2 regions of the Vagococcus sp. WN80Y genome follow, and region 1 is predicted to be linked to the other one. Evidence: a T-box and tRNA genes for the amino acid it is inferred to sense, from the RefSeq annotation. Region 1 holds a T-box; the other holds one or more tRNA genes.

Region 1 (16,289 bases):
TTGAAATTGCTGTGGTAAAGGTTCAGTTGGCGCTAAAATCATGTCGCCGGAGCCAGAAACACTACAAAAAGTACAGCCTCCCTTGGCGACAGTGCCGTCTCGGTTTGGGCAATCAAAACCAGCGTCAATCGGTACTTTAAAGAGTTTTTCACCAAAGGTTTCTCTTAAAGCATAGTTCCAAGTGTGGTACCGTTTGTTAGGGTCAGATGTAAAGTTAAAGTGAGTCACGTAATTACCTTCTTTTATTTTTGTTTTCCTTGAAAGCGCCAGATGAATCGACGTTTTTGAAAGGTAGGATAAGTTCCTAAAATCCAAGCGGCTCCAAGTAGAAAGCCACCAAGAATGTCTGTTGGGTAATGGACACCAACATAGATTCGGCTAATGCCGATAATGAGTATCATTAAACCTAGAAAAATTTGGCCAATTAACCGAAACCGTTGATTGGCAATAAAACGGGGCAAAATCAGAATCAGTGTGCCGTAAAAAAGCATGCTACCCATGGCATGCCCACTTGGAAAGCTAAAGTGGGTCTCGTTGACGAGATGAGGAACACTTGGCCGAGGCCGTTCGAAGACAAATTTAATTAAATAATTTCCAATACCAGCAACAAGTGCGGAATTGATGATTAACCAAAGTGCTTCACTCCAGAATTTACGGTACCAACAAATTAATGTGACAACTAAGACAAGGCCAGCGATAACTGTACCACTACCAAGTTGAGTAATTGCAATATAGAAAGTTGATTTTCCATTAGTCATGTGAGCACGAATTAGCCCTGCTATAGGCTGATCAATCACATTGAGAGAGCTTTCGTAAAATTTAACAAGATATCCTAAGATAACAAAAAGTACTAAGCAACAGCTTGCAGCAAAATGCCAGTAAAGATTTTTAGATGAATCCATGATAATGAGTCCTTCCTGATAGCGCTGAACTGTATTAAATTGGGAACAGCGGCTAGAATATAACCTAAGAAAAAGCCCTCTAGTATCATAACTAAAGAGCTTTTTCTATTATAGCACAAATTTTCTTGCGATTTAATTGGGTTAATAGGTTTTAATTTTTTTTATAAATTTTCTTCAATGGCAGCAGTAATATCGTTCTCAATGTCATTAAACGTTTCTTCGACGTCCTCGTCGTAATCCTCATATTCAGAGTCCTCATCATAGACACGAATATCCCCGTGAAGTGATTCAAGTGTCATTGCTGGTCCGCCGGTTCCTTTTTTTAGTTTGTCGTGATTCTTACCAAATAAACTAACAGAACCGTTGCTATTTTTAGTAGTAATATTAAAATTACTTGGTCGTTTTTCAAGAGCGATACGGATATCCCCACTCGTAGTTTTTAGATCCAGATCGTCTGTTAGTTTACCATATTCCCAATCAATACTCCCATCAACAGTTGTTGCGGATACTTTTCCTTTGATTTCATTGAGGGAAATAAAGCCGCCTTCAGTTTTGATTTTGCTATTCCCAATCAAGTTATTTAAAGAAATATAGCCATCCGTACTTTGAATTTCAAAAGTTTTAGCTCGGCTACCACTAACAGTGAAGGAACCTTGGTCTCCCTTTATTGCGAGAGTATTTTCAGCTGTAATATTATCTAAATCAACGCTACCAGATTTGGCATTGACAGTCAGTGAATCTAAATGAAGATTGTCTAAGCTAGAATGGCTAGCTTGATCTGTATTAAAGGTTAAGTCAGTCGCATTTAATCCGCTAATATCAATTTGGCTATTTTTTGTTCCATTGACTGTAATTGATTCAAAAGAGCTTGGAACAGCAATATTAACATATTGTGAAAAGCCTAACTGAATAAAATTACGATAATCTCCTGTTTCAGTGAAAGTAACATCAATCGTCGTTTTATCACCAGTTTCACCAGGCTTCCAAGTAAAGCTTTGTTTGCCCATTACAGAGTGAGCCTCACCAGAAACATGGATATCCTGATCCTCAGATTCGTAGACATTATAATTAATGTTACCTTTCAAGGAAATATCTAGGTTTTTCTTATTTTTTTTAATTTTGTATCGCTCATTGATCGCAGTTTTGGTTTGTTTTTCTGCCTTAGGAAAATTTATTGCTGAGCCAACACCACCAATGATCGCGAGGATTGTTCCAAATACAGCAAAGCTGATGACTTTCTTTTTCATTAATGTCGCCCCCGTAACGTGTTGATGTTCCATTTCGTATAGTATTTAATGAAACGGAATGAATAGGTAGTGATAGGTACCATAATCGCTAAGCCTATAAAACCAAGGCCACAGAAGAATAGCGTAAAAAATAAGAGAGAGAACGCGACTGCACCGCTAGTCATAAAGAAGGTGACAATCCCTATGATCGGCATCAAAACTAGGATAAGTGTTACGAGCCACAAAGCAAATAGAACAGAAAGACCGGCAACTATCATCCAAATCATAAATAGGAAGTTGAAGAGTAATACGCCTGCTACTTGACAAAAGCGAATGAAAAAAGACGGTTTCTTAGGTGCTTGCTCGTAATGTGAGTCATAATTTTGGTAGTAGCCATATTGACCATTAGTCTTATTAGCTTGAGTAAATTCTTGCCACTCATCATGAGCAGCAGTTTCTTCATCAGCTGAAATGCCAAATTCCTGCAATATTTCATCCGCAATTTCTCGAGGATTTCCTAGGCATTTTGATACATCAGCTTCTGTTTGGCCTTCTGCGAGCTGTTTATCAAATTTTTCGCCATATAGTTGTAAGATATATGCGAGCTGTTGTTTTGGTAATGCTTTTAAATGAATTTTTAATTCAGTTAGAAAATGTTCTTTATTCATATCTGCTCCTCGATTCTAAGGTCATGTTAGTTTAAATGGACGTGACGTCATTCTTGATACTTTAAATATATCGTCTAATTGCTGATTAAACAATAGGTTTGGACAAAAATCGGCCTAAAGTATGAGGGCAAATCAGTACATAGAACGATATGTAAAAGGTTATTTTTTGAACTGATAAACATGTAACAAAAATGACACTAATAATCGATTGTTACAGTCACTTAACAATCGGTTGAATATGCAGATATTTATTTTTAATGCTGTTGGTAATGGTGTATACTGGTACTAGAGTTTTCATTAGAACGATGAATGGACAGGGGGAGATTGCAACCATGAATGAAAAACGATATCGGAGGAATTCGAACATCCAAACTAGTCTAAAATTAATCGCTCCTTTCAAAAAAGGGGTTTCTTTGTTTGGTACAACAGTTATGCTGACAGCAGCGGTTATACCAACTTTTGCGGCTAAAGTAGAAGCTGATGAAATGAAAGAATTAGAACCAAAAGTATTGGATAGTAGTGAAATTAATCAAGGGGCAGTTGAACAAACGACCGATTCAACAACTGAACAGAGTACTACCCAAGAGAGTACATCTGATCAAGAAACTATCAATTCGGAAGAGAATTCGACAGCTGAGTCAACATCAGTGGAAGAGCCTGATACGAGTGAGGTAGAGAGTGAATCATCTACTTATTCTGAAGCAGAAGAAGCAAATAAAGATGGCGAATCGGTAGAAATTCCTAGTGATATTATGTCTGCTTCAATGATGATGCGAAGCGTTTCGCCAAGCACGTTTATTGAACAAGTTGGCAGTCAAGCCCAGGTGGTAGCAGCTAATAATAATTTGTATGCGTCTGTTATGATTGCCCAAGCAATTTTAGAAAGTGCGTGGGGCGGAAGTGCCTTAGCATCAGCGCCTAATCATAATTTATTTGGTATTAAAGGCTCATACAACGGTCAATATGTTGAAATGAGAACACAAGAAGTTATTAATGGTAAGTGGGTAACGGTAACAGCGAAGTTTAGAAAGTACCCCTCTTATTCAGAGTCTTTACTAGACAATGCGTATGTGCTAAAAAATACGTCATTTCAATCGGGCGTTTATTTTTATAGTGGCGCTTGGAAAAGTAATACTAACTCTTACCGTGATGCGACTGCTTGGCTAACAGGCCGCTACGCGACTGATCCAGGCTATGCGGGTAAATTGAATAAAATTATTGAAAATAATAACTTGACTCGTTTTGATACGCCAGGGAGTGGGACTGGCAATAATGGAAATAACGGGAATGCTGGCGGCAATACGGGTGGAAATACCGGTGGCAGTAATGTAACCACGCCTAGTACGGGAACGTACACTGTTGTCTCAGGTGATACGTTGTTTGGTATTGCGAGAAAGCACGGTGTGACCGTAGCAAACCTCAAATCATGGAACAAGCTAACTAGTGATACAATTTATGTTGGTCAAAGTTTAGTTGTTAAAGCGTCAGATACAGGAAATGGTGGCAGTACAGGTGGTAACACCGGCGGTAATACAACCCCGCCAACTACAAGTGATACTCATACTGTTGCATCAGGAGATACCTTGTCCGCGATTGCTAGACGTTATGGTGTGACTGTTGCGAATCTTAAGTCGTGGAACAGTTTATCAAGTGACCTGATTTATGTCGGTCAGAGCCTCAAAGTTAAAGGGTCGACAGGTGGTAATAACTCAGGTAATACCGGTGGCAATACAACGGCGCCAAGTACAGGCTCAACATACACAATTGTCTCAGGTGACACACTTTCAAGCATTGCAAGAAAATATGGAGTGACGGTTGCAAATCTTAAGTCGTGGAATAATTTATCAAGTGATTTAATCTATGTCGGCCAAAAGCTTAACGTAAAAGGGTCGACAGGTGGTAATAATACAGGTAATACGGGTAGTAATACAACCTCTCCGAATACAGGAACCACACATACAATTGCTTCTGGTGATACACTTTCAAGTATTGCGAGAAAATATGGAGTGACGGTTGCAAATCTTAAGTCGTGGAATAATTTGACGAGTGATTTAATTTACGTGGGACAGAAGCTTAGTGTTAAAGGGAATAGTGGTTCTAATAATACGACCAACTCAGGCAACAAAGTATCATCAAATAACTCCTCATATACAGTTGTTTCAGGTGACACACTGTCGAGTATTGCGAGAAAATACAATACTACAGTCGCAAATGTCAAAGCGTGGAACAATTTGACGAGTGATCTGATCTATGTCGGACAAAAGTTAAGTGTAAAAGGAGCGGCTAGTAATTCTTCAAGTAACTCTAATACAACTAACACCGCGACGACAGGTTCGTACAGTGTGGTTTCAGGTGATACCTTAACAGGTATTGCGAGTCGTCATGGTATTAGTGTGGCTAATTTAAAATCATGGAATAATTTAACCAGTGACACTATCTATGTGGGACAAAAATTAGTTGTTAAAGGAAGCGGAGCAGGTAATTCAGGCACAGTAGCAAGTAAAAATCATAAAGTGGTTTCAGGTGATACGTTATGGTCAATTGCTGAAAAGAATCGTGTGACTGTTAAGCAATTAATTTCTTGGAACAATTTGAAAAGTGATTCTATTTATATCGGGCAGGTCTTACGTGTGAAATAGTCGTAAAAGGAAGTAAGTCTTACTTGCAGAATCAGTAGGAATTTGTTAGTATAAGGTCAGTAAGACAATGATGAGGAGTAGTAAAGAGCATAACAGTTTAAGAGAGCACATGGTTGGTGGAAATGTGTCTGAGATGCTTTTGAACTTACCTTTGAGTCATTTAGTTGAAAAGGCTAAATCGGGGCGCATCCGTTAGCATGCTAGAGATTTAAATGACATCATTTAAATAAAATTAGGTGGTACCACGTAATAAACAACGTCCTATAAAAGTAGCTTAGTCTGCTTTTGTAGGATTTTTTTGTCTTTTAAGAAAGTAAGAATGCTTTTTGGGGCAGGTTGAAATTCGTGAACTGTTTTTATTTAACGCTGAAGTAGTGTGGGTCGCAATGATTTTAGTAGTTTATAGTAAAAGAAATACGAACAGTTTTAACTGTGAATTATGAGTGGAGGAAAAAAGATGTCCTATCAACACAAGACAATTGAAAAAAAATGGCAAAAATATTGGGCAATGCACAACACGTTCAATACAACTGAAGATACAGAAAAGGAAAAATTTTATGCACTTGATATGTTTCCTTATCCATCTGGGCAAGGGCTTCATGTTGGTCATCCAGAGGGATATACAGCAACAGATATTCTTTCTAGAATGAAACGAAGCCAAGGATATAATGTGCTTCATCCGATGGGCTGGGATGCCTTTGGTTTACCCGCTGAGCAGTATGCACTTGATACGGGGAATGATCCAGCAGAGTTTACTCAAAAAAATATTGAAGTATTTCGTCGTCAAATCAATTCACTTGGTTTTAGTTATGATTGGAACCGCGAGATTAATACAACAGATCCTCATTACTATAAATGGACTCAGTGGATATTTGTACAAATGTTTGAACGTGGATTGGCTTATGAAGCAGAGGTTCCAGTTAACTGGTGTCCAGCTTTAGGGACGGTTTTGGCAAACGAGGAAGTGATTGATGGGAAGTCTGAGCGTGGTGATCATCCTGTCTATCGTGTTCCGATGAAGCAGTGGATGCTAAGAATTACTGAATATGCGGATCGTTTGATTGATGATTTGGAAGAAGTCGAGTGGCCAGATAGTATTAAAGAGATGCAAAAAAATTGGATTGGTCGTTCTGAAGGAGCTAATGTTACATTTAAAGTGGCGAATTCTGATAAAGAATTTAGTGTGTTTACAACACGCCCGGATACTTTATTTGGGGTCACTTATGCTGTTTTGGCACCTGAATTGCCTTTAGTACAAGAGATTACTACGGCGGAACAAATTGTTGCTGTGACGGATTATATTGAAGAGGCCGGCAAAAAGTCTGAGCTAGCAAGAACTGATTTGGCAAAAGATAAAACGGGAGTCTTCACAGGTGCGTATGCTATTAATCCCGTTAATGGTAAAGAGATTCCAATTTGGATTTCAGATTATGTGTTGTCTACGTATGGAACTGGGGCAATTATGGCTGTACCCGCCCATGATCCACGAGATTATGAATTTGCCAAACAATTTGATTTAGAGATTGTACCCGTTGTTGAGGGTGGGGATATTTCTAAAGAGGTTTTTGTTGGAGATGGCCCACATATTAATTCTGATTTCCTTAATGGTCTAAATAAAGAAGAGGCAATTGCAAAAGCCAATGATTGGATAGAAGCAGAAGGCGTCGGCAAAAAAGAAATTAGCTATCGCCTTCGTGATTGGTTATTCTCTCGACAGCGCTATTGGGGTGAGCCAATTCCAATTATTCATTGGGAAGATGGCACAACAACCGCTGTGCCAGTGGAAGACTTACCACTTAAATTGCCTGTAACGACCGATATTCATCCTAGTGGCACAGGCGAGTCACCACTTGCTAATATCGATGAATGGGTTAATGTCGTTCATCCAGAAACAGGAATGAAAGGGCGTCGTGAAACGAATACAATGCCGCAATGGGCAGGTAGTTCATGGTATTACTTGCGTTTCATTGATCCTCATAATAAGGAGGCAATTGCTAGCCCAGAAAAGCTTAAGGAATGGATGCCAGTTGATATTTATATTGGTGGAGCAGAACATGCTGTTCTGCACTTGCTATATGCTCGATTCTGGCATAAGTTTCTTTATGATATTGGGATTGTTGAAACAAAAGAGCCATTCCAAAAATTGTATAACCAAGGAATGATTCTTGGTAGTAACAATGAAAAGATGTCAAAATCTAAAGGTAATGTGGTTAATCCTGATGAAGTTGTCGCGAAATACGGAGCAGATACTCTTCGAATGTACGAGATGTTTATGGGACCACTTGATGCTGCCATCGCTTGGAGTGAAAATGGTTTAGAAGGAAGTCGTAAATTCTTGGATCGTGTCTGGCGTTTGGTAGTTGATGAAGAATCAAAAATGCGTGATCGCATTACAACATTTAATGATGGGAAGTTGACAAAAGTTTACCATCAAACGGTTAAAAAGGTGACGGAAGATTATGAAAATTTACGCTTCAATACTGGGATTTCTCAATTGATGGTTTTCATCAATGAAGCTAATAAGCAAGAGGTTCTCCCTTACGATTATGTAGAAGGGTTTATCCAATTGTTAGCACCGATTGCGCCGCATATCAGTGAAGAATTATGGGAGATTACTGGGCATAAGGATAGTTTGACTTATGTTCAGTGGCCGACATACGATGAGGCGGAATTAATAGAAGATGAGATCGAAATAGTGATTCAAGTCAATGGAAAAGTCCGAGCGAAGGTGATGATTGCGCGGGATACTGAAAAGGAAGAATTGGAACGGTTAGCGATGGCTAATGATCTGATTAAGGAACAGCTAGAAGGGAAGAAGATCCGTAAAGTTGTTGTTATTCCGAATAAATTGGTTAATATTGTAGCCAATTAAATAGTTGATGAGCGGGAAGGAAAAGGGTGAGACAAAAAAGTCTCGCCCTTTTCTTGGTTCATGGGATAAATGTGTTTCAAAAGGGCAGTCACTGAATGTTGTTTGTTGTGTTTATTTCTTAAAAAATAAGGGCTATCAAAATTTATGTTTCAACTTCATTCTTTATGCTATTTAATTTGGTCACATTTTTCTTAAATTGTTAATAAACTTTAGAAGCTTTTGTAACAGCTCTATATTTCCTTGTCATTTTCACGTATAATAGAACTGTTGAGAAGATTTTTCCCATAGTTTTTTTTGTGAGTTTAGCTTATAATGTAATTATTATAGGTATGTTATTTGTTGAAACGATTCCAAGTGGTGAATTTAATACGTTAAATGTGAAAATCATTTGATTGCTCTTAACGAATAATAATTAATTTGGTAAAATGGGTCATACAAGTGTGAGAGTGACTATTTTTAATTGAGAGACTAGAATTGTGAGAAAGTTGGACATGATTAATGCAAATTCCAAATGAGAATTTTGAACAAAAGGATATTGAATCAAAACAAAAAATGGTTCGTGGTTCAATCTGGATGACAGCTGGTAGTGTTATCTCTAGATTGATGGGGGCTATTTATATTATTCCTTGGTATGCTTGGATGGGTGAAAATGCTAAGATTGCTAATAACCTATTTACTAAAGGATACAACATATATGCCTTGTTTTTAATGATAGCAACTGCTGGGATTCCAGGGGCAATAGCGAAACAAATTTCTCATTATAACTCATTAAATGAATATGGCTTGAGTAAGAAGTTATTTCAAAAGTCAATGATGCTGATGGCTGGCTTAGGTATCGCATTTGCTGGAATAATGTTTTTTGCCGCAAATGTTTTATCTGCGGGTGATAGAGATTTGATTCCTGTTATGAAGGCATTAAGTGTGGCACTATTAGTATTTCCTTGTATGAGTGTTATCCGTGGCTTTTTCCAGGGGTATCATGACATGATGCCATCGGCTGTTTCTCAGATAGTTGAGCAGTTTGCACGAGTGTTTTATATGCTTTTGGCTACGTATATTATTATGAAAACGGGAAGCGGCGATTATGTTAAAGCGGTAACTCACTCAACTTTTGCAGCTTTTATAGGAATGCTTGCGGCTATTGCAGCTCTTTTATGGTTCTATCAACGTTACTCAGGCACGTTAAAAGAATTAGAAGCAAATAGTAACAATGAATTGAAAATTGCTACAAATGATTTATTAAAAGATATGATGATTGAAGCTTTTCCGTTTATCGTCATCGGGTCAGCAATCACTATTTTTAAGATTTTCGACCAGTATACATTTGAGCGTATTATGCATAGTCTGACAAATTTTACTGATACACAGGTTAAGGAATTGTTTACTTTGTTTAGTGCGAATCCAGACAAATTAACCATGATTACAATTTCGATTGCAACGTCGTTATCAGTAACGAGCTTGCCTCTTGTAACAGAGGCTTTTACGATGAAAAATCGTAAAGGAGTTGCAAAATTGGTTAGTGATAACTTTCAGTTATTCTTTTTTGTGATGATTCCTGCAACAGTTGGGATGGTTATTTTAGCAGAGCCATTAAACACACTTTTTTATGAACATGATGTACTAGGAACGTCAGTATTGGTTGAAGCTTGTTATGTGGGGATTATTTTAGGGTACTACATGCTTGTCTCCACAACACTTCAAGGCCTTTACGAAAATAAGAAAGCGATGATTTATCTGGGAATAGGTTTCATAGTGAAAGTCGTCTTACAGTATCCCTTTATTTGGGCATTTGGTGTGTACGGTCCATTATTATCAACAGGTGTTAGCTTCATCGTAGCATCTTACCTAACAACACGAGAGATTCGTAAAATTACGAAATTTAATGTTAGTTTAACTGCTAGACGGACATTATTAATGACCTTACTGAGTATCGTAATGGCTATAGCGGCTTGGTTAGCACGTGTTTTACTTTATGTAGTAATGAGCCCAACTAGTAAGATGCAGTCATTTGTTATTGTCATTCTCGTAGCGGCGATCGGTGGAGGAGTTTATGGCTATCTGGCATTGAAACTCAAATTAGCTGATAAACTATTGGGCGAACGAGTAGCAGGAATTCGTCGTCGTTTGAAAATAAAACCTCTTTAATTTGGCGAGGGAGAGCGTGTTAAAAATCAAGAGGGCGGGACTTATGTCCCCCCTCTTTTTTAGGAGGTAATGACAGCATGAGATTGGATAAGTTTTTAAGTCATACAGGGTTTGGTAGCCGTAAGGAAGTCAAGCAGTTACTTAAGAAGAATGAGGTACTGGTTAATGGTATGCGCGTAAAAGATGGGAAACAGGCAGTTGATGAGCTTGCTGATGAGGTTGTAGTTAATGGTGTGTTGGTTACTTATCAAGCCCTTTTCTATTATATCCTTCATAAGCCAATGGGTGTCATATCGGCTACAGAAGACCCGAGCCATCGGACTGTTTTAGATTTGTTATCGAAGAAAGATTATCGAGAGGATTTGTTTCCAGTCGGACGTCTGGATAAGGATACAACTGGTTTATTAATTATTACAAATGATGGCGTATTTAGCCACAATGTGTTGTCACCCAAAAAGCATGTCTCAAAGCGATATTTTGCTGAAATTAGGGGAGTTGTAACGGCTGAGGACTGTCAAGCCTTTGCTGATGGGCTGACTATTTCGGGCGGTGAGACTTGTCTGCCCGCAAAGTTGGAGATAGTGTCAGTGGCTCTAGATAATCAAACCTCAGAAATTCGAGTGACTATTACAGAAGGTAAATACCATCAGGTTAAACGAATGTTTGAAGCTGTTGGGAAACAGGTGACGAGATTGCACCGAGAGGTAATGGGTGGATTAATCTTGGATGACTCTTTAGCTTCAGGTGAGTACCGATTACTAAAAGAACATGAATTGGTGCTTTTGGGTATCAAGGAGATAGAAGAATAGGATGAGAGTGAGCTGTTTCATCAAGCTTTTTTTGAGCAAAAATGATATGATAAAGAAAGTGGTCAAACAATTACGGTTTCAATGAGGAGTGGATAAAATGACAATTGATTGGAAAAAAGAAGTAGAGGCTCGAAAAGACGATTTATTTAAAGATTTAGTTGATTTGTTAAGTATTCCTAGTGTTAGAGAAGATGATAAGGCAACACCAGATGCCCCTGTTGGTCCGGGACCTAAAGCGGCATTACTGCGCTTTTTAGAGATCGGTGAGCGCGATGGTTTTATTACTAAAAATATTGATAACTTGGCTGGTCATTTGGAGTATGGTGCTGGTGATGAAACAATGGGAATCTTTGGTCATGTTGATGTGGTTCCAGTTGGTACGGGATGGGAAACTGATCCTTTTAAACCAGAAATACGTGATGGTAAACTATACGCTCGAGGTTCAAGTGATGATAAAGGACCAAGTGTCGCAGCTTACTATGCATTAAAAATTATTAAGGAGTTAGAATTACCTATTTCTAAGCGAGTTCGCTTTATTATTGGAACGGATGAAGAAAGCGGCTGGAGCTGTATGAATCGCTATTTGGAAGTTGAAGAAAAGCCTGATTTTGGTTTTGCTCCAGATGCGGAATTCCCAATTATTAATGGTGAAAAGGGGATGGCTAACATCAATGTTAATGTAGGCGGAACGAATGAGGGAGATTATCGTTTGGTCAGCTTTGAATCAGGCTTACGTCCAAATATGGTACCTGAATCTGCTACAGCTGTTATTGATGTTTTGACTGTGGAAGAAGCAGCAAAGATGGAAGCACGTTTTATTGATTTCGTCGAAAAATCACCTGTTTCTGGCAATGTTGAGATAAGTGGTACAACAGTGACTTTAATGGTTAAAGGGAAGTCAGCTCATGGAGCTAGCCCAGAGTCAGGAATTAATGGCGGGACTTATATGGCTGTTTTCTTAGCAGGCTTTGCTCTTGGTGGTGATGCTCAAACATTTGTAGACGCGATTGCTAATTATCTGCATGAAAATTCACGGGGAGTGGCCTTAGAAATTGCACATACGGATGAAGTAATGGGCGAGTTGACGATGAATCCAGGAATCTTTAATTTTCAAGCGGATGCGTCTGAGGGGAATAAAGTAACCTTGAACATTCGTTTCCCTAAAGGGGTGACTCATGATGGACTGGAGGCAACTATTGGTGAGAAGTTAGGAGCTAAAGTTAGAATCGACTCTGAAGCTCGTGGTCAAGTTCCTCATTATGTTCCTGCCGATGATCCATTGGTTAAGACTTTGTTGGCTGTTTATGAAAAGCATACAGGTCTAAAAGGTGCGGAAAAAGTAATTGGTGGTGGTACTTTTGGACGCCTCTTAGAGCGTGGAGTTGCTTATGGTGCCATGTTCCCAGATAGTGTTGATACCATGCATCAAGCTAATGAATTTATGGCAGTCGATGATATCGTAAAAGCGACAGTTATTTATGCAGATGCGATCTATTCATTAATTAAATAAGCATAAAAAAGAGCCGTGACGTAGGTCATAGCTCTTTTTGATTTTTTAGTTATTTAATTCAGCTGCCTTTTGTAAATCTTCAACTTCGACTACTTTATAATCTTTCCGTTCTAACTGCTCTATAACCGTGTTTAAAGTTACTTCATCTGTATCAGCTGGTAAGGTGAAGAGCATCCGACGAATGAACTCATCTTGCCCCACATCTAAAGTAATGCAGCTAGTGATGGCCGAGTGTTTAGAGATGATCTTTGAGATGGCAGCTAAGTCACCACGGCGACCAATTGAGGCAACTGTAAGCACATAACGACCTTCTTTAACATTCCAAGATTGAGCTAAAATATTTAATAATTTGCTGTGGGTTAAAATACCATAGAAATGATTATTTTCATTCAGAACAGCAATGTATGGTAGTTCTTTAATTGTAAAGAAAATCTTGAAGAAGGATGAATTTAAATAAATGAATTTTGTTGCATTTTTAAGTAAATGGGTCACAGGTAACTGCATGTCTCCACCATTCGCTTTATGGCGGTAAATATGCATTTTATAGATATTTCCACGGAAAATTTTTCCTGATTCATCCAGAATAGGAACACATCGATAACCAGACTCTTCCAAGATGTTTAGTGCATTTTCAAGAGTACAGGCTTCGTCAACTGTTGTTAGATCACGTTTGCGAATGCAAACTTGTTTGATAAGCATAATACAACCTCCAATTATGAGTGCTTTGTTATTATTATCTTACCATAGAAACGTCAAAAGCCCTAGGAAAAGCTCAGTTAAACGGCCTGTAAGAAGAGAGATAGACATTGACATGTATAGAAAATGGTGTTAATGTAGATTAGTAAAAGAATAGATAGAATGGAGGAAATGAACAGTGGCAACAAAGAAATTGTCTCTTGCCTGTTCAGTTTGTGGTTCTCGTAACTATTCTAAAGCTGTCAATGAAGGACAGCGCACTGAACGTTTGGAAATTAAAAAGTTTTGTAAATATTGTCAAAAGCATACATTGCACAGAGAAACTAAGTAAGAGGTTGGAGGTTAGAAAAAATGTTTAAATTTTTAGCAAGTGTTCGTGATGAAATGAAAATTGTAACGTGGCCGACAGGTAAACAGCTACGTAAAGATGTTTCTACAGTGATTCAAACAACGATTTTATTCGCTATCTTTTTTGCAGTCGTTGACTTTGGGATTAAAACAATTATCAATCTATTTGTATAAAGTAAACACCTCAAACTGCTATGAGTTTGAGGTGTTTTTGTATGCTGCAAGCCAATTTTTACCTTCTACAATTCGAGCAACTAACATTGCTGAGACGGTATTGCCAGAAGAGTTTAGCAAGGTTGCAGGGATATCGATAATAGTACTGATAATTAAGATAAGGGGCAGTGCTTCCATTGGAAAGCCGAACAGGGTGATGATGACTGTTTCGGCGACCATACCGCCACCTGGGATGGCACCCATCACCATACCGACGAGAAAAGCACCTAAAATAATCATAACCATATTCTGTGGTGAGGTGATGCTTTTTTCAAAGAGGCTAAAAAGAAAAGCAATTTTTAAAATACCGCCAATAACTGATCCGTCTTTATGAGTGTTGGCGCCTAAAGGAATCACTGTTTCAGCAATATCAGCAGGAACCCCCATTTGTTTGGTGCTAGTTAAATTAATGGGAATACAAGCGGCTGAAGAGCTTGTTGCGATTGCCGTAATAGCAGGTTGTGGAATATGACGCCAAAATTGTTTTAATCCAAGTCGGCCTCCTGCGATAAAAGCATAACAAGACATGATGCCAAAAAAGTAGACCACTGTGACTAATAGATAGAGTAGCATGATACGGGCATAGCCAGTAATCATTTGCGAACCTAGGCTACCAATGGCAGTGGCAAAGAAACAGCCTAAGCCGATTGGCGCGTAAATCATAATGACAGAGACAACTTTCATCATGACCTCGTTTGCTGAGCTGAGGAATTTAGCAAATGGTGCTCCAGATGTGCCAGCAAGCGAGGTGCCGATACCGATTAGTAAAGAGAAGACGATTAGAGCGAGCATATTATTTTTGGATAACAGCTCTTGAAAGTCAGATACCGTGAAGGTTTCAACCAATTTTTGTAGTGGCGGAATCAGACTAGCTTCCCCTTGTGCTGTGGGTGTCATTAAGCTTTCAAGGCTTGTGGGATCAATGTTTTTTAGCGGGTCCATTATTAAGACGCCTAAATAGCCGATAACAGCTGAAATAAAACCAGTGCCAAAAAATACGAGAAAAGTTGCCCCGATTATTTTGCCCAATCGCTTCATTTCAGTCATGTTGGCAATGGCTGAAGAAATACTAAAAAAGACTAATGGAACTAAAATCATAAACATTAGGTTTAAAAAGAGATCCCCTAGAGGTTTGACAAGTACCGTTTTTTCGCCGAAAATAAGTCCGCCGATACCGCCCATTATAATACCTGTCAATAAAAGAATGGTTGTGGCGTATTGTTTAAATAGTCGTGACATAGACATCCTCCTCAAAATTAGCACTTATTATTGAAACGCGTTTATTCTGTCATAACAAATAGTATCACATATACAAGCGAATAACTTGCTTTTTTTGATAGCGCCTCAAGTTACTCAATTTTTTAGGGTCTAATTTAAGTTATTGCTAGTATGCAGCTAGCTAATTAGCGGAAATAGTGCTATAATTGTTGAAGAGAAAAAACTTCGGATAGTACTGAAGTTTTTTTATTTTACAAGAAAGTAGGATGCTAGGAATGGAAACATTTGAAAGACAATGGTATGTGTTGCATACGTATTCTGGCTATGAAAACAAAGTAAAAGCGAACATCGAGTCACGTGCACAAAGCATGGGGATGGAAGATTTTATTTTTCGCGTGGTTGTTCCTGAAGAAGAAGAACGTGAAGTGAAGAATGGCAAAGAGAAAGTAAACATGAAAAAAACTTTCCCTGGATATGTATTGGTGGAAATGGTTATGACAGATGATTCTTGGTATGTCGTTCGTAATACACCTGGTGTAACTGGCTTCGTCGGCTCTCATGGTGCCGGAAGTAAACCAGCGCCATTGTTGAATGAAGAAATTGAGCATATTTTACGTAAACTTGGCTTAAGCAAGCGTCATAAAGAATTGGATGTGGAAGTTGGCGAAGTGGTTACGATTATCGAAGGAGCTTTCTCTGGTTTAACAGGTGAAATTTCTGAAATTGATTTAGAACGTCAAAAACTTAAAGTTAATATTGATATGTTTGGTCGTGAAACCTCAACAGAGCTTGACTTTGAACAGATTGATAAAATATAAGTGTGAAAGCTGCTTACCGTTAAATTGGTAAGTGGCTTTTTTGATATAAAAGGTTAGTTAAGTTAAAATTTTGCTAAATAATCCTTCAGTAGACTGTAAATGATAGTGAAATAAATAGAAGTTTGCTATCCTTAGAGAGAAGGAGTGTGTGGCGATGAAGCAAACTGATTGGTTACGAAAGGGGCTTATACTTAGTGGTTCCCTCTTATTGATTCATAAAGGCTA
Region 2 (16,289 bases), on a different contig from region 1:
AAGCAACCTGAAAATCAGCCTTTTCTCCCATATTTTTTCCAGTATACGATAGACCTTCATTGAACTTCTTAAATAAATTAATCAACTCAAATGAGTTAATATCATAAACTGAAGAAGCTCCCGGAAAATCGCCAACCTTCGCTGGATCGCCTGTCACCGCTAATACATCATGGATACCCAAAGTATGCAATCCCATAATTTGAGAATTTAAGCCGATTAGATTATGATCTCTCGTCGTCAAATGAACTAATGGCCGAATATCGAAATCATGCTTCAAGATTGCTGCAAGAGCCAAATTACTGATGCGCGCACTTGCTAAAGAATTATCCGATAAAGTGAGAGCATCAACACCAGCCTTCTTAAGTTTCACAGCCCCTTTGAAAAAAGTCGTCGTATTTAATGTTCGAGGCGGTGCTAATTCAACAATAACCGTATATTCTCGTTCCAGTTGCTCAACTAAACGGGGCCTCTGTCTTTCAGATTGCTGCTTTAAAGCAATATCAGCCAAAGGAATAACCTCTTTATTTTTTATAAGGCTCAAATCCGTCAGACCTTTACGGTAAGCAGCAATGTGCTCCGGCGTCGTTCCACAGCAACCACCAATCAACCCAAGACCTTCCTGCCTAAACAGTTCACCAAACCCTTGAAAATAATCGACCTCATTCTCATAGACAATTTTTCCGTCTTGAAGAGCTGGAAAACTTGCATTAGGAAACGCCCCTAAAATGACAGAACTATGAATCGGGACAGATTCAAAACTTTTAGCCATAAAATGAGGCCCTAAATGACAATTTATCCCGACGACATCTGCTCCTAATTCAGCTAATTCATCCAAAGCAGACGCCAACGTTTGACCATTTTGCAAATAGCCAACTTCATGTAAAGTCACATTAGTGATAATCGGGAGAGTCGTTGCCTGACGCGCTATAGCTAAAACAGTCTTTAATTCCTCTAAATCATAATAGGTTTCTAACAAAATTCCGTCGACTTGAGCTACTAATAAACTGTATAACTGTTCCTTAAATCCGCGAACGATTTCCGTTAAAGAAGGTTGATTTATCTTCGCATCAATCGCTCCTCGTATGCCACCAATCGTCCCGATTACAAAAGTATCAGTCTCCGCTACAGCTTCACGTGCAATCATCACTGCCGCTTCATTAATTTCTTGAACCTGATCTTCTAACCCATAACGAGCTAACTTAAGGTAGTTAGCTCCATAAGTGTTGGTTTGAATAATGTCAGCGCCAGCCTCGATATACGCTTGATGAATCGCCCTAATCGCCTCTGGATGAGACAAATTTAACTCTTCCTGAGAGCGATCAATCCCGTACTGGTAAAGCATAGTGCCCATTGCGCCGTCTGCTATTAATAATTTTGAGCCTAATGCCTCTTTCAATCCCATGATGGGTCACCAACTTTCCCTTTAGTTAACTTGATACTCTTGTCGAACAATTTTAGTTGCTTCAACTAGTTTAGCCAAGGCCGCAATCGTTTCTGGTTCTTTCCGCGTTTTCAGCCCACAATCAGGATTAATCCAAAATTGTTCAACAGGAATAACCTGTAACGGACGTCTAATATTTCCTAATAGTTCCTCCAAACTCGGGACCCGTGGACTATGAATATCATAAATCCCTAGACCAATCTCTTTATCGTAGGTATGCTGCTCAAAAGTCGAAATGATTTCGCCATGACTACGTGAGGCTTCAATGGAAATCACATCTGCATCTAGCGCATTAATCGTCTCAATCACATCGTCAAACTCGGCATAACACATGTGAGTATGTATTTGCGTCTCATTAGCAACAGAAGTGGTCGTCAATTTAAATGAATAAACCGCCGCATCCAAGTAGGCTTCCCAACGCGACCGTTTCAAAGGAAGGCCCTCTCGTAAAGCTGGCTCATCTACTTGAATAATGTTAATCCCTGCCGCTTCTAGCGCCTCAACTTCTTTCCTAAGCGCTAAACCAATTTGATTGCCTACCACCGTTTTTGGTACATCGTCACGAACAAAGGACCAATTGATTATCGTTACCGGAGCGGTCAACATTCCTTTAACTGGACGCGTGGTCAACGATTGAGCATAGACACTTTCCTTAACTGTAATCGGCTCAATAAATGCCACATCACCATAGACCAACGGTGGACGAACTGCTCGTGATCCATAAGATTGAACCCAGCCGAAAGTCGTGGCTTGAAAACCTGCCAACTTTTGACCAAAATACTCAACCATGTCAGTTCGTTCAAACTCACCATGAACGAGCACGTCAATATCTAACTCTTCCTGAATAGCAATCCAACGTGCTATCTCACTTTCAATAAACGTCTCGTAATCTTTTTGAGACACGTCCCCTTTCAGCCAAGCAGCCCGTTTTTGACGTACCTCTGGTGACTGCGGAAAACTACCGATTGTCGTGGTTGGTAATAATGGCAGATTTAACCATGCCTTTTGCGCCTTAATCCGTTCGGAAAATGGTGATCGGCGTTCGTTGTTTAGTTCAGCCAACCCAGCAATTGCTGCTTTAACCTCTGAGTTATTTCGATCAGGCGAATCATTTAATGCGGTCAAGGCTTGCTGATTAGTACTCAATTCATCTCGCACAGCCTCTTTCCCTTGATTCACTGCTTTTGTTAAAATCGCTAATTCTGATAGTTTTTCATCAGCAAATGCCAGACCTCCTAATAGAACAGAGTCAAGCTTTGTCTCATTAGCTTTGGTTATTGGAACATGAAGTAAACTATTTGAAGGCTGTAGCCATAACTGCTCAGGACTGACTAAAGTTAATAGTTCCTTCACTGTGGCTAATTTCTTAGTTAGGTCACTCGCCCAGACATTTCGTGCATCAATAAGTCCTGCCGCCAAAATTTTATCTTTCGGAAAACCAACTTCTTTTAATTGAGCCAATGTCTCACCTTGATCATGAACAAAATCTAGGCCAATGGCGGCAACAGGTAACGACACTATTGTTTGTAGCTCGTCAACACTTTCGAAATAAGATTGCAATTCAATATTTAATTCTGGAGCCGCTTCACTTAATCGTTGATAAGTTGTTTGATAGCGCCCTAAATCTTCCTTAGATACCTCAGTTACTAAATAGGGCTCATCGATTTGGACCCATTTAACACCTACTTCTGCAAGCTCCTTTAGAACCTGTTGATAAACTGGAATAAATTGATCAAGTAGCTCATCAAATTGAGCAGGCTCGTAGCCTTTACCTAATTTTAAATAAGTTATCGGTCCAACAATTACTGGTTTCCCATCAATCCCTAACGCCTCTTTCGCTTCTAAATAATAGCTTAACCAACGATTATCCCTTAATTCTGGCCTAACATTCCCTAGTTCTGGCACAATATAATGATAATTGGTATTAAACCACTTAGTCATTTCTGATGCGACTCCCAAGTCGTTTCCACGAGCAATATCAAAGTATGTTGTCAACGAGTCGCTCTCTGTCTTTTGAAACCGTTCTGGAATCACATTAAACGCTACACTTGTATCTAAAATATGGTCATACAAAGAAAAATCTGCGACAGGAATCAAATCAATCCCTTTAATTTGCTGTTTTTTTAGAGAATCTAAACGTAATGCTTTAGTCGTTGACAATAGCTCCTCGCGACTACTTTGACCACTCCAATAGCGTTCTAAGGCGCGTTTCCATTCTCTTTTTTCTCCTAAACGTGGGTATCCTAAATTCGAACTTTTTACTGCTGTCATCATCATCATCCTTTTCATTTTATTATCACTATCAATGCCTTAACTTTTTTACAAAAAAAACTCCCATCCTTGAATAAGTCTGCTAGCTGCACTTATTCAAGGACGGGAGTTTGATAAACAAACCAACGTGGTACCACCTTGTTTGCAAAATCATCACTGATTTTGCCTCTCCAAGTACTTGATAGTCTCACTTATCTATCGCATACTCTGACGCTATAATGGGCGTTCCCATCTTGAATTCACAGCTATCTGCTCACTCAAGCAACTCAAAGACCATTTTCAACTGTGTGTTGGCTGTCCTCTTTCACCTAACAGGACTCTCTGTAAAACTTTCATCACAATTTACTTTTCTCATCAACGTTTTTCTCATTATTTTTTAATATCAATTTAACTTATTCATCATATTAGCAGACTAAAAAACACTTGTCAACATTTTTATAAAAAAAGATTTTGTTATCTAAAACAGAGATAACAATCAATCTGATTTACCTATCAACTTAACTTTTTTGATGCTAAAATTACAAGCACCCATTATTATCAACTCTTAATCTCTTGACAATCATCATAACTCCCTATTTAAGCTCAATAAAAAAAGCCTCTTGACTTATCACACCAAGAAGTTACTTGAACCAACTATTATTTTCTTTCAACTACCTTTTTTATCCCAAAGTCACACCACGCGTGACACCACTCGTTTTTTTAGTTCATTTTTGAATCTGGATGATAGCTGTAATTATCACCTATCTCTCCCCTTTTACAAGTCTCTATTACTTTTAGATTGGGCCTTACCTAAACTCTTATAATTACTAATTTTCTTCTATTCGTTTGTCACACCACTCGTGACACTACTCGTTTTTTTAGTTCACTTTTGAATAAAGGAAATAGTTGTAATTATTACCCATCTCTCCCCTTTTACATGTCTCAATTACTTTTAGATCAGGCTTTGACTTAACTCTCTAACTCTTATAATTACTAATTTTCTTCTATCCATTTGTCACACCACGCGTGACACCACTCGTTTTTTTATCATTTAAAAATAAGCTCCTCTTAAGGAATTCATTCATTAACTGAACTGATCCTATCATATAACTACCCAGGTAACTGATAAAGATTAGCCAACCCCATAATCCTACTATTTAGTCCAGTGTACCACAGTTTCCCCACTAATTGTACACGCTACCATTATTTCTTTTTACTCACAATAAAAAGAATGGTCATTGTCCAAGATTCCTAATATTCTGCCAATAACTTTAGATAATCAGAGAGACAAGCCTATTACTATCAACCGTAAACCTATTTTTATCCTAATAAATAGCATATAGATAAATATGACAGACGAGTCCTTTTGTTTATCAAAAACACCAGCATAAGAGAGACAACAGTCTAGCTCTATGATGGTGTGATTAATATTATGCGGTTGATGAGATTTGAACTCACACGAGGGTTGCCCTCGCTACCCCCTCAAGGTAGTGCGTCTGCCGTTCCGCCACAACCGCTAATCATAACTAAGAAAGCAGTTACCTGATTTATTATAAGGGGCCCTGTTACTTTTGTCAACAACATAAAAATTGAGAAATAGTCAGCCAACACACTGACTATTTCTCAATTCAACTGACTCTCCTTTTAAGAAAGAGCCACATCTCGCTTATTAAAGATTGCTAATGTTGCACTAAAAATTAGGACAATATAGATGATAATCCCTACGACAGTTGCCGTAATACTTAAATTTCCACCCGCTAAATAATTCACATCCAAAACTTGATTATTCAATCCTAATAAATTGAATAAGATCCATTTCAACCAATTGTACTTCTCGATCAAACTTGGCAAAACTTGACCTAAAATACTACCAGAGAACAAGATCCCCATCCCGACCCCAACAGCCAATGCTTGTGAGCGAATGACCGCTGAAAAAAAGAATGCAATTGTAATGTACAAGATCATCAATAGCAAGTTGCTTCCAAAAAGCTGACTAGCAATTGTAATTGCAGTTTTTGCCCCCATCTCAGCCGAAAGCGGTACAGTCAACGACTGACTTGGTAGCATGAATGAAAAAGCAAAGGCTGAAGCAGCCATAACAACCGACGTTAGCAAGCCATAGAAAATCGTCACAATATATTTTGACCACAGGATTTGCATACGACTATAAGGTCGAATTAACAATAATTTTATAGTGCCACCAGAAAACTCCGTTGCAATAATCATACTAGCAATGATGACAGCAAACAACGTTCCTAAAATGTATATTTGACCATAGCTACTAAAAAATTGGGCTCCCGTTGTTCCTTTTTGAGGATCAGCAGGTACCTGACCTTTCTTTTGATACGCTTGATAATAAGCCAATTCTTTTTTTGTTAGCTTAATTAATTCTTTATTATACTTTTTAGGTTGAGATTGATACGTTTCTAAATTTTTTTCAAGAGTCGTGATTGTTTTTTCTAATGACAACGATACTTCTTTAAGTTCTTCATTTTCAGCCTGCTCACTGTTCCACAATTCTTGTTGGCTAATAATTGAACCATCCTTTTTTTCATAAGCAGTCATCCCACCCTTAAATTCATAAGATTCATTCGACTGCTGATAATAACTCTTCATAGAGTCATTACTTTTCACTATAATAAACGCCATACCAAACATACAAAGTACCAATACAATTTGCATGATCCAACTAGCTTTACGTCCAAATAATTTAACCAGTTCATTTTTTATCAATGCTATCATTATAGTGATCCTCCTTTCGTAAGCTCAAAGAATCGCTCTTCCAGAGAGGCGGATTTAGCAGATACAGCAAAGATAGCTTGCTCATTTCTAACTAATTCATCAATCACCATTGGTACTTCCTCTTCGCTTATAATCACCTCAAGGACTTGAGGCTCTCTCACTTCTGACTCAACCTCGATGTTAACAAGAACTGCCTGAGCAGATACCGCATCTTCCACTTTAAACAGATACTTCGTACTAGCCTCGTCGACCATCTCCGTCATCGTTTCAATATGAGTCAATTCCCCCTTTTCAATAATAGCAAAACGATCTGTTATTTGTTGAATTTCACTCAGTAAATGACTCGAAATCAAAACAGCCGTCCCCTGAGCAGACACTTCACGAATTATTTCTCGAAATTCAGCCATCCCTTGTGGATCCAGTCCATTTGTCGGTTCATCTAAAATTAAAATAGCAGGTTTATGCAGCAACGCCTGAGCTAATCCCAAACGTTGACGCATCCCTAACGAATAGGTTTTAACCTTTTGATTGATTGCCTCTGTTAATTTAACGCGCTCAACAATTTCTTTCATCCGCTCATCTGTAATTGACTTGCGGCTCATTCTTGCAAACTGCTGAAGATTAGCCCACCCTGATAAATACATATAGAATTCAGGATTTTCAATAATTGCGCCCACTTCATTGATTGTCCCTTTAAAATCAACACTGACATCTACCCCATTAATCATAACTGTTCCCGATGAACGTCTAATAAGGCTGACAATTGCCCGTATAATGGTCGTTTTCCCCGCACCATTTGGACCTAATAATCCAAAGACCTCTCCTTGATAAACATCAAAATTAATGTTTCGTACAATCGATTTTTTACCAACATTCTTTGACAAATTTTTTATCTGTAGCACAGATTTTCCCATAATTCTCCTCCTGCTCAATACTCTCTTACTTGATTATAAGCCCAGTATACGTTAAAAAATTAATTTAAGACTCCCTCTTAAGACTTAAAAATTCTTCTTAATCACTCATCCTTAAGACTGACTAGCCCTCTAAAAAAAGAAATCAGCTCTCACATTGAGGCTGATTTCTTTTTTATTATCTAGTAACGCGATTAAAAAAACTAACGGCTTCTTCAATAAAATCGTCCTTAGTTTCTTCCAAGATAACGATAATTCCCGGTTTCTGTTCCCTTAAAAAAGCTAAAAACCAGTCAATATCCATCACGCCATGTCCAAAAGCGACAGGAACGATTTGACCTTCTGATACAATAAAATCCTTCAAATGAATCGCATCAATTTTAGGGCCAAATAAATCAAATGATTTTTTTATCAAGTCTTTTTGCTCTAAATAGCTTTTAGCGGTTATCAAGTTGGTCGGGTCTAAAATAATTTTTAAATTGGGAGAATCAACCGCCTCAATTAACGCTTGTGTCTTGTCCGGTGAATAAATAGGGTGATTGATTCCAGGTTCAATGCCTACTAACGTTCCATATTTTTCGGCCATCTGTGTGAGGCGAGACACAGATTGAACCACCAGTTGAAATGCTTCTTCCGTATAGTTTTCAGTTGTATAACGAATCGTCGAATGAACGCAACCCGTTTCAGTTGCAACCAAAGGCGACCCAAAGCACCCTGCAAAACTTAGATATGTTTCAAAACGAGCCAAAGCCTCCTCTCTTTGAACCAAATCGGGATGAATCATATTAATATAGCAACTTAATATCCCAATTGTTACGTCCCTCTCTCTAAAAGTTCGACGAACAGCAACCGCTAAGCCCGAAGTTAATTTTGACAATGGTGTCACCAGTTCTGGAAAAGACATGTTAAAAGCAAATTGCACATAATTAATTTGCTTCCTTTGAAGAGACAGTGCCAGCTCTTCTATCGTTTTTTGGCCAGATACATCGTGACCGCGTACTCCAATTGACAACATTCGATCAACTCCCTCTCTCTTTTGAAAATGATACAATTACTCTACCGTAAGCTGGTAAAATCTGATTGCCACTCATAGTTTGTTTTGTTAATAAATTCAGAGCAGTTTGACTAAGAGAATACTCACAAACCTCTCCTGTCATATTAGCCAAATAGAAATCAACTCGCTGATGATTTTCTCGCTGATAATTAATAATTCCTGGACTAACTGTCAAAAAATGATGAGTTGCATCATATAAAGCAATTTCTGCTTGAATAAAATTATCCCACCATTTACTAGCAACGAGCTTTTCCGACTGAGCACCGACATACAGCACTTGCCCATTCTTCATTTGTTTTTTAGATACTACGGCTTTTCCTTTAGCCAAATCAGACGTCACCACACTCAAAGCTTGATCATCTTGCGCCACTTCGAAAGTAGTAATTAAGCCGTGTAACGAAACTGATTCGCTCTGATACTCCGCAACAATTGACATCCTTTGACAGCTGAATTGATTCACTTGAGTTAATCCAAGCCATTCTCCCAATTTACCCAAACCATGCCGATCAGACATAGCATGTTCCTGTGTTCGGTCTCCTGTCATCGGCCCCAAGATTACTTTCCCGCCTGCTTCTACAAAAACTTGTAAGCTCGCTTCTAAACTGGGCGACATGTATCGTAAATATGGAATCAAGACCAAGTTAAACTGCGACAAATCAGCGGTTTCTTGAATCACCTCTAACATTATGCCTTGTCCCCTAATCGAACTATAGTAATCCGTAATCAAGGTTCTATAGTCATAATTACCCCCTGTTTCAGTGTGATAAAATCGCTTAGCTTCATCTGAGTAAAGTAACGCAATTTTAGCTTTACCAATGTCCGTCTCACTTAAAAAAGGTCTTAATGTTTCAAGCAATTTCCCTGATTCTACTACGTCCTGATACCCTAGATCAGGCTCGCCCCACGCCGTAACGATCGTACTATGAGGCTGTTCAACTCCAAAGCAATGCCCCCGAAAATGCCAATATGTAAAAGCCTTTAGCCCCGCAGCAAAACCAATGAAAACCTCATTTTGTAAATACTGGGGTGGATGAGGATCAAGATACATTTCTAAATGTCCTGCATGCGAGGTAGACGTTTCAAGCAGTAGCATGTCAGGTGACTCCTTTAGATTGCGCCACAAATCTAGGTTCAATGAATAACCTGTATGAGTGGGGGCATAAGTATCAAATGCCGTTACATCCAACTCAGAAAAAAGCTCCTGATTATCCAAATTAAAGCCTAGTGCAGTATTATGCGTGATTGGTTTATCTGTCTCTGTTCGAATCGCGTGACATAAGCCATGAGTAAATTCATTCAATGACGAAGCTGTGAACCGCCGAAAAGCAGTCATTAAACTTGAATTATGGATAAACGGCGTGATAGTTGGCAAGACAACTTCTTCAAAAGACTCATATCTCTCACTCCAAATAACGGTTCCCCACGCTTGGTTTAAACTAGAGACTTGTTGATACTTCTGAGTTAACCAACTTTGCCAGCTTTCCTGACACGCCTCACAATAACAAAGATCCACATGACACTTAAATTCATTATCCAGCTGAATACCGATCACAGTCTCGTAAGCCTCTGCAACTTTAGCCACCTTTTTAGCCAACTGATATGCCTTCATACGAAAATAAGGGTTATTTGTGCAGGTATGTTGACGAGAACCATGGGCCATATAAGTACCATCTTGATTTTTAAGACGACTCTCAGGATAGTCTCGTGTTAACCATCTCGGTGGTGTTGGCGTTGGAATTCCTACCACCACCTTAATTTGTTGTGCTTGATAAAGAGCCAGAGTCTCCTCCAAAAAACGTAAATCATACTCGCCTTCTTTAGGTTCTAACTGGCTCCATATGAATTCACCAATTCTGGCAAAATTCATGCCAATTCGTTTCATATGGTTGATATCTGTCTCCAATGTCTCACGACTAATCACTTCGGGGTACATGCAGGCGCCATAATAGTACTCATCAAAGAAATCTGTTTCATCAAGTAAAGAGCTTAAACGATTAGCAATATAGGTTGCTATTTTTATTGCTCCAGTCGCTGATAGATGGGTATCATCTACTAATCCCAATGGATAGTTTGGCCACTCATCTACACCAAGATGGAGAAAATATCCCTTAACCTCTGACCATGAAGTCAACTGATAAAGTAAAAAACTATAACTATTCAAATCAATCACTTTTGTCATCGTATCAGCCGCAACTCGTTTAACGATTCGAGCTTCTTGATCCAATGTTTTGACAAACTCTCCCTCTTGAAACGACCGTCTCTCGAGCGGTGTACACAAAATAGCTTGGGCGCCTAACTGAGACACTTGATTAACCATCTTCTTTAGATAATGGTAAAAGTCATTAGGTGTAACACCACTATCATTCTTTTGATCGTTGTGTCCAAATTGAATTAAGACCACATCTCCTTGGTCTAACTCAGCTAATAAACGCGCCCAAATCCCTTCTGAAATAAACGATTTTGTTGTCGCCCCACACTTAGCAAAATTAATAATCTGCCACTTGGCCTTTGGATATAATATCTGCTTTAAGCTCTGTCCCCAACCAGTCATTGGTACTTGTGAATCAGGGTAGTCCGCAACCGTAGAATCACCTGCTAATAAAATTTTCACTTGTTTCCCTCCTAAATTAGTCATATTTTCTCACCTTAACCAGAAAAAATGATGAGACAAAAATGCCACATCATCTTTTCATTGCTATAAAACTCACTTTAAGTAAAGTGACTAAATAAAGTCATATAAATATTCCGAAAAAGCTAAGACTACTAAAGATTGACCATATGGCATCGCTGTAATTGGGATAGTCCGGTAATAATCCAAATCTTGTCCCATTCCAGTTCCTACAGACACATTTTGGACCTCCCCCTCTTCACTTATTTGCTGGCACAAAGCACGAATGGCTTTTTCAGCAGATGCTTTCAGTTCTGGTTTAATATACCCTTTGCGGACCGCTTTAAAAATTCCGTAGGCAAATCCCGCCGTACATGATGATTCCTCATATGAAGTTGGCTCTAAAATTAAGGTAGACCATAAGCCACTCTCCTTTTGATACTCGACTAAAGTCTCAATTTGTGAGCTCAGGGTTTCAACTAAAAAGTTGCGAAGTCCATCTCCTTCTGGCAAGGCCAAAATATCAATAATCTCAGGAATAGCAATTGTTACCCAACAATTCCCTCTCCCCCACAAGGCTTCAGCATAATGATGATTCCCCTCAAATGTCCAGCCATGATACCAAAGCCCCGTCTGACAATCAACTAGGTACTTAATATGAAGCATAAATTGCCTCTTGGCTTCTTCAATATAGCGCTCTTCCTTTAGCAAAACACCAATCTTAGCCAAAGGCAAAACTGTCATCATTAACGTATCATCCCAAAGCTGTTGAACATTTTCAGGGCCATAAGTCAGATGTTCAAAACCACCTTCTCTTGTTTTAGGTAATTCATTCATTGCCCAGTCAGCCCATGTTTCAAGATACGGTAGCAATCGCTGATCACTAGTTTCTTCGTATAAAAAAGCCATCGTCAATAATGGTGCCATTGTGTTTATATTTTTAGGTGGAGCCCCTATCTCCAATTGGTTTTCAAACCAATCCGTAACAATCTTTAGAGCTTGAGGATCGCTGGTTAATTGGTAGTATTTAAAAATCCCATAAAGCCCAACACCCTGAGGCCAATTCCAAACATTCCAGCTTTTATCATCCACAACCCGCTCTTTAAAATGAATTAAAAACTCTCCACTATCTTTGATAGTCGTTAAATTTCCCATCATTTTGTGAATATGATCAATTATTTCACTACGTTCTACCGCATGCTCTACTGTATTATGATCTCTTTTCATAACTCATTCCTCTTTCTTGGCGCAAACTGACTTATTTTAAGCCAGTCGTGCTGATGCCTTCAACGATATACTTTTGAAACATGAAGAAAATAATAATAACCGGAATCAAGGAGATGACTGACATGGCAAACATTGCGCCCCAATTGGAACTACTTGATGAATCTAAAAATTGTTTAAGTGCGATTGATACCGTGTATTTTTCAGGTTTAGTCAAATACAGCATCGGTCCAATCAATTCTTCCCATTTCCAATAAAAAGAAAAAATTGCTGAGGTTGCTAATGACGGTTTTATCAAGGGTAAAATTACTCTGAAAAAGATTCCAACACGACCACAGCCATCCATTTTAGCTGCCTCATCTAGTTCAACTGGCAAGCCACGAATAAATTGAACCATTAAAAAGATGAAGAAAGCTTGACCAAAAAATGATGGAACAGTTACTGGAAATAAGGTATTAACCCAGTTAAGTTTATTAAACCATAAATACTGAGGCACCATGATTATTTCTGCTGGTAGCATCATTGTCACTAACACACAGGCAAACCAAAACCCCTTTCCTTTAAATCTAATTCGGCCAAAGCCATATGAAATAACAGCTGAAGAACAGACTGCACCAATTGTTGCAATGATCGCAATTCGCAAGGAATTGAAAATATATTGCCAAAATTTAATGCCAGCTATCCCCTCAAAACCAGTAATAAAGTTAGCCACCGTCCATTCCCTTGGAAACAATTCAGTCGCCGTTTTAAAGATGTCACCATTTGGCTTGAACGAACTAAAAATTAACCAAAAAACCGGGTATAGCAATAAAATTGCGACGACTAAAATAATCCCATCAACAATGTAATTTCTACTTTTTGTCTTCTCCATTCCTTACACCTCCTCTGATTCTGAAAATACCCAAAACTTAGATGTTGCAAATAGCAGCAGCGTAACGAGCCCAACAATCACTAATAAAATCCAAGCGAGTGCCGAAGCATAGCCCATCTTAAAGTCAGCAAAGGCTTTTTGATAGACGTATAGTGAATACACTAAAGTCCCATTTCGCGGCGCGCCAGTTCCGTTAGAAATAATGTAGGCAGGTGTAAAGGTCAAGAATGATTGAATAGTTTGCATGACCAGATTAAAAAATATAATGGGAGTCAAGCAAGGTAAAGTTATACTGAAAAATTGGCGGATCTTACTTGCACCATCAATCTGTGCCGCTTCATAATAATCTATCGGAATATTTTTTAGCCCTGATAAAAAGACTAGCATCGAAGAGCCAAATTGCCAACCGGCCAGTAAAATCAACGTTAATAACGCCGTCGTTGGATTTTTGAAAAAGTAGATTGACTCTAATCCTATTGAATTTAACAGACCATTTATTAAACCAGCGTCTCCAAAAATATTACGCCACATAATTGAGACAGCTACACTCCCACCAATTACTGATGGGATGTAGAATAGCACACGGTAAACGCCTGATAATTTTGATGGTCGATTAATGAGCATCGCAACCGCTAATGCCATCATTAACCGAAGTGGAACAGCCATGATAACATAGCGGACGGTCACACTTAATGATTGTCTAAATTTTGGATCATCAAAAAATATTTTTTTAAAGTTATCTAATCCAATAAACTTTGCTTCTGTTAGCATGTCGTAATTTTGAAAGGCCATAAATAATGAAATTCCCATAGGTACAACTATAAACATGAGAAACCCAATAATAAAAGGCGAAATAAACAGATAACCTGAAACTAGATCCTGACGGTCACTGGACATTTTTTTAAAGAACTTCATTTTTTCACCCTATTCCTTAGTCAGTATAATTTTCTGAAAAAATTTCCTCTGCTTTTTCTACAAAACTATCGTAGGCTTCAGCAGGAGTCATCGTGTCGTAAGTAATCTCAGCATATAAATCTTTAAAGTGGTTATTTAATTCTGAATAGCCAATTGGCGGAACAGGTGAAGCCTCTCCCACAATATCAGCTACTTCCGTTAAATAATCGGCCGTTCTCTTTTCTGTATCAGACATGTCTGGATACAATAACTCTTTATTTTTATTATTTGATGGAATGCCTCGCTCAGTCCCGATGATTTTAGCCGCTTTTTCATCATTAACAATAAAATCGATAAATTTAGCTGCCTCATCTTTAACTTTCGACGTTTGAGCCATCGAATAGTAGAATGTCGGACGGTAATACAACGCTCCCGTTTCTTTTGCATCATACGGTAACTCTAAATTAAACTTAACATCGTCTCCTGCTGATTCCTGATACGTCACGTATTGATTTGTCCATGACTGCAATAAGCCCGCTTCACCTAACGAGAAGGGATTCTCATCAAAACTTTTAAGATTATTGACGACTTCTGCTGTTGGCAAAGCTCCTTCTTTAGCTAATTTTTGAATAGTTGTCATAAAATCAACAAAGTTTTCTTTTGAAAAGGCCAATTTTGGCTTGTCATCTTTACCATACTCGTAAAGTTCTTCCCCTTTAGTTCTTAAGTAATATTGCAACAAAACAGAGTTGTCTGAGACATCAATCCATCCGTAACTAGCAGTTTTGCTGTGAACATCACTTACACCTTTGGCTAAGTCGGCGAACCCCCAGTTGCTATAATCAAATTTAACCCCCGCCTTATCTAGTAATTCTTGATTAACAATCACAGACATAGCGTTCATACTCGGGGCAATCGCAAACAGTTTATCATTTAAACGAGCGGTATCAATTAAGCTTTCATCGATGTCTTCAATCCCAATGCCACCATCCTTTTTTACAAAATCTGCCAAATCGGCTAATTGATTTTTAACACCGTATTGGGCAACATAAGCTGCATCCATTTGCATCACATCAGGGAGCTCTCCAGCAGCCGATTTAGTCGCTAGCTTTTTCCAATAATCGTCCCAAGCTGAATATTCAAATTCTATGTCAATATCTGGATTCTCCTCTTCAAATAACTCAATCGCTTTGATATATTTTTCATGTCTAACCTCTGCTCCCCACCAAACAAACGACACTTTCTTTTTACCATCTTTCGATTCTGTACTGTCTTCTTTCTTGGTGCCACATGCTGTTAAGATACTTGTTAATAATAATGTGGTGATTAATAACTTACCTAATTTTTTCATATGCCTTTATTCTCCTTTTAACTGTTATCGCTTACAACTTTATTCTATGTCATCTCTACCTATTCTGGAATGTAAAAAACAGATAAAAACATTCAAATTTCGGATATCTTATTTTGATAATTTTATTCTTTGCTTTTTTTATATTCTATACAAATGCGATCAAATCAAAGTTTATAACGCTATTTTCTTTAGAAATATTAGTAATTTTGAATAAAATTAAACAAATTGCCCGTTGGTAAATCGATTTTTTATGTGTTATTCTAATTTTACAATCGCTTACAATCACTATTGAAGGAGAGTTTCATCATGACTACTATAAAAAACGGCTTAATGTCACTTTTTTCACTTATTAGCTTTATTGTATCCCTCAATTTGCTCTGGCTATTCTTTACATTATGTGGACTAATAATAGTTGGAATCGCCCCTGCAACTTGTGCAGTATTGAATGCAAGTCAACGTTACCTTAACACCAAGGAACCGACAACTTTTAAAGAATTCTTCTATGATTATCGTCATAACTTCAAAAGAAGCAATCATCTGCAACTACTTTTTTCTCTTTTAAGTGGTCTCATTTTGATTAATTATCGAATTTGTGTCGTCTATCTACCAGCTAATTTAGTAATTAGAGCAATCTATCTAAGTTTAGCAACTGTTCTTGTTTTGATCTATCTCTTTAGTTTATTCAATTTAATCAAATTTCCGTCCTATTCTTTAATGTCAATTATCAAATTAGCCTTATTTCTGACCTTCCGCTTTCCAGGAAAGAGTACTGCTTTAATTTTAAGTTTTTTCGGCTGCTTATTAGTTTTGACACTAAAATCGGCTTTACCACTACTATTTGGAGCCTCGCTACCTTTTCTCGTTGGGTTCGCCATTTATCAAGAAACGATTAAAACCGTTCGAAAAAAATTTCCATCTCTAGTAAATGAGGGATAACAGTGAC

What was found. A T-box is a leader RNA that pairs with one kind of tRNA and senses whether it is charged. The one in region 1 lies ahead of leuS (leucine--tRNA ligase), so its partner is inferred to be a tRNA-Leu.
Region 2: it encodes a tRNA-Leu, which carries the amino acid that the T-box ahead of leuS (leucine--tRNA ligase) is inferred to sense. The anticodon was not compared.

What each region holds. Positions count from the first base shown of each region.
Region 1 is NZ_JCAQHY010000126.1:7,859-24,147, reverse strand. Features, by position in the region: gene mnmL (tRNA modification radical SAM protein MnmL/YtqA) at 1-228, opposite strand, end outside; gene AC5KOD_RS05990 (phosphatase PAP2 family protein) at 243-902, opposite strand; gene AC5KOD_RS05985 (DUF4097 family beta strand repeat-containing protein) at 1,064-2,149, opposite strand; gene AC5KOD_RS05980 (DUF1700 domain-containing protein) at 2,149-2,796, opposite strand; gene AC5KOD_RS05975 (LysM peptidoglycan-binding domain-containing protein) at 3,129-5,435, shown strand; T-box leader at 5,494-5,702, shown strand; gene leuS (leucine--tRNA ligase) at 5,893-8,307, shown strand; gene AC5KOD_RS05965 (putative polysaccharide biosynthesis protein) at 8,806-10,452, shown strand; gene AC5KOD_RS05960 (pseudouridine synthase) at 10,530-11,261, shown strand; gene pepV (dipeptidase PepV) at 11,359-12,771, shown strand; gene cbpA (cyclic di-AMP binding protein CbpA) at 12,817-13,470, opposite strand; gene rpmG (50S ribosomal protein L33) at 13,646-13,798, shown strand; gene secE (preprotein translocase subunit SecE) at 13,819-13,989, shown strand; gene AC5KOD_RS05935 (dicarboxylate/amino acid:cation symporter) at 14,008-15,267, opposite strand; gene nusG (transcription termination/antitermination protein NusG) at 15,522-16,064, shown strand; gene AC5KOD_RS05925 (alpha/beta hydrolase) at 16,219-16,289, shown strand, end outside.
Region 2 is NZ_JCAQHY010000007.1:1,237-17,525, forward strand. Features, by position in the region: gene AC5KOD_RS01555 (bifunctional homocysteine S-methyltransferase/methylenetetrahydrofolate reductase) at 1-1,402, opposite strand, end outside; gene metE (5-methyltetrahydropteroyltriglutamate--homocysteine S-methyltransferase) at 1,424-3,715, opposite strand; T-box leader at 3,808-4,079, opposite strand; tRNA gene AC5KOD_RS01565 (tRNA-Leu) at 5,125-5,208, opposite strand; gene AC5KOD_RS01570 (DUF2705 family protein) at 5,336-6,433, opposite strand; gene AC5KOD_RS01575 (ABC transporter ATP-binding protein) at 6,433-7,347, opposite strand; gene AC5KOD_RS01580 (sugar phosphate isomerase/epimerase family protein) at 7,523-8,359, opposite strand; gene AC5KOD_RS01585 (beta-galactosidase) at 8,364-11,009, opposite strand; gene bglB (beta-galactosidase BglB) at 11,121-12,233, opposite strand; gene AC5KOD_RS01595 (carbohydrate ABC transporter permease) at 12,265-13,101, opposite strand; gene AC5KOD_RS01600 (carbohydrate ABC transporter permease) at 13,105-14,016, opposite strand; gene AC5KOD_RS01605 (ABC transporter substrate-binding protein) at 14,033-15,346, opposite strand; gene AC5KOD_RS01610 (YesL family protein) at 15,653-16,282, shown strand; gene AC5KOD_RS01615 (sensor histidine kinase) at 16,285-16,289, shown strand, end outside.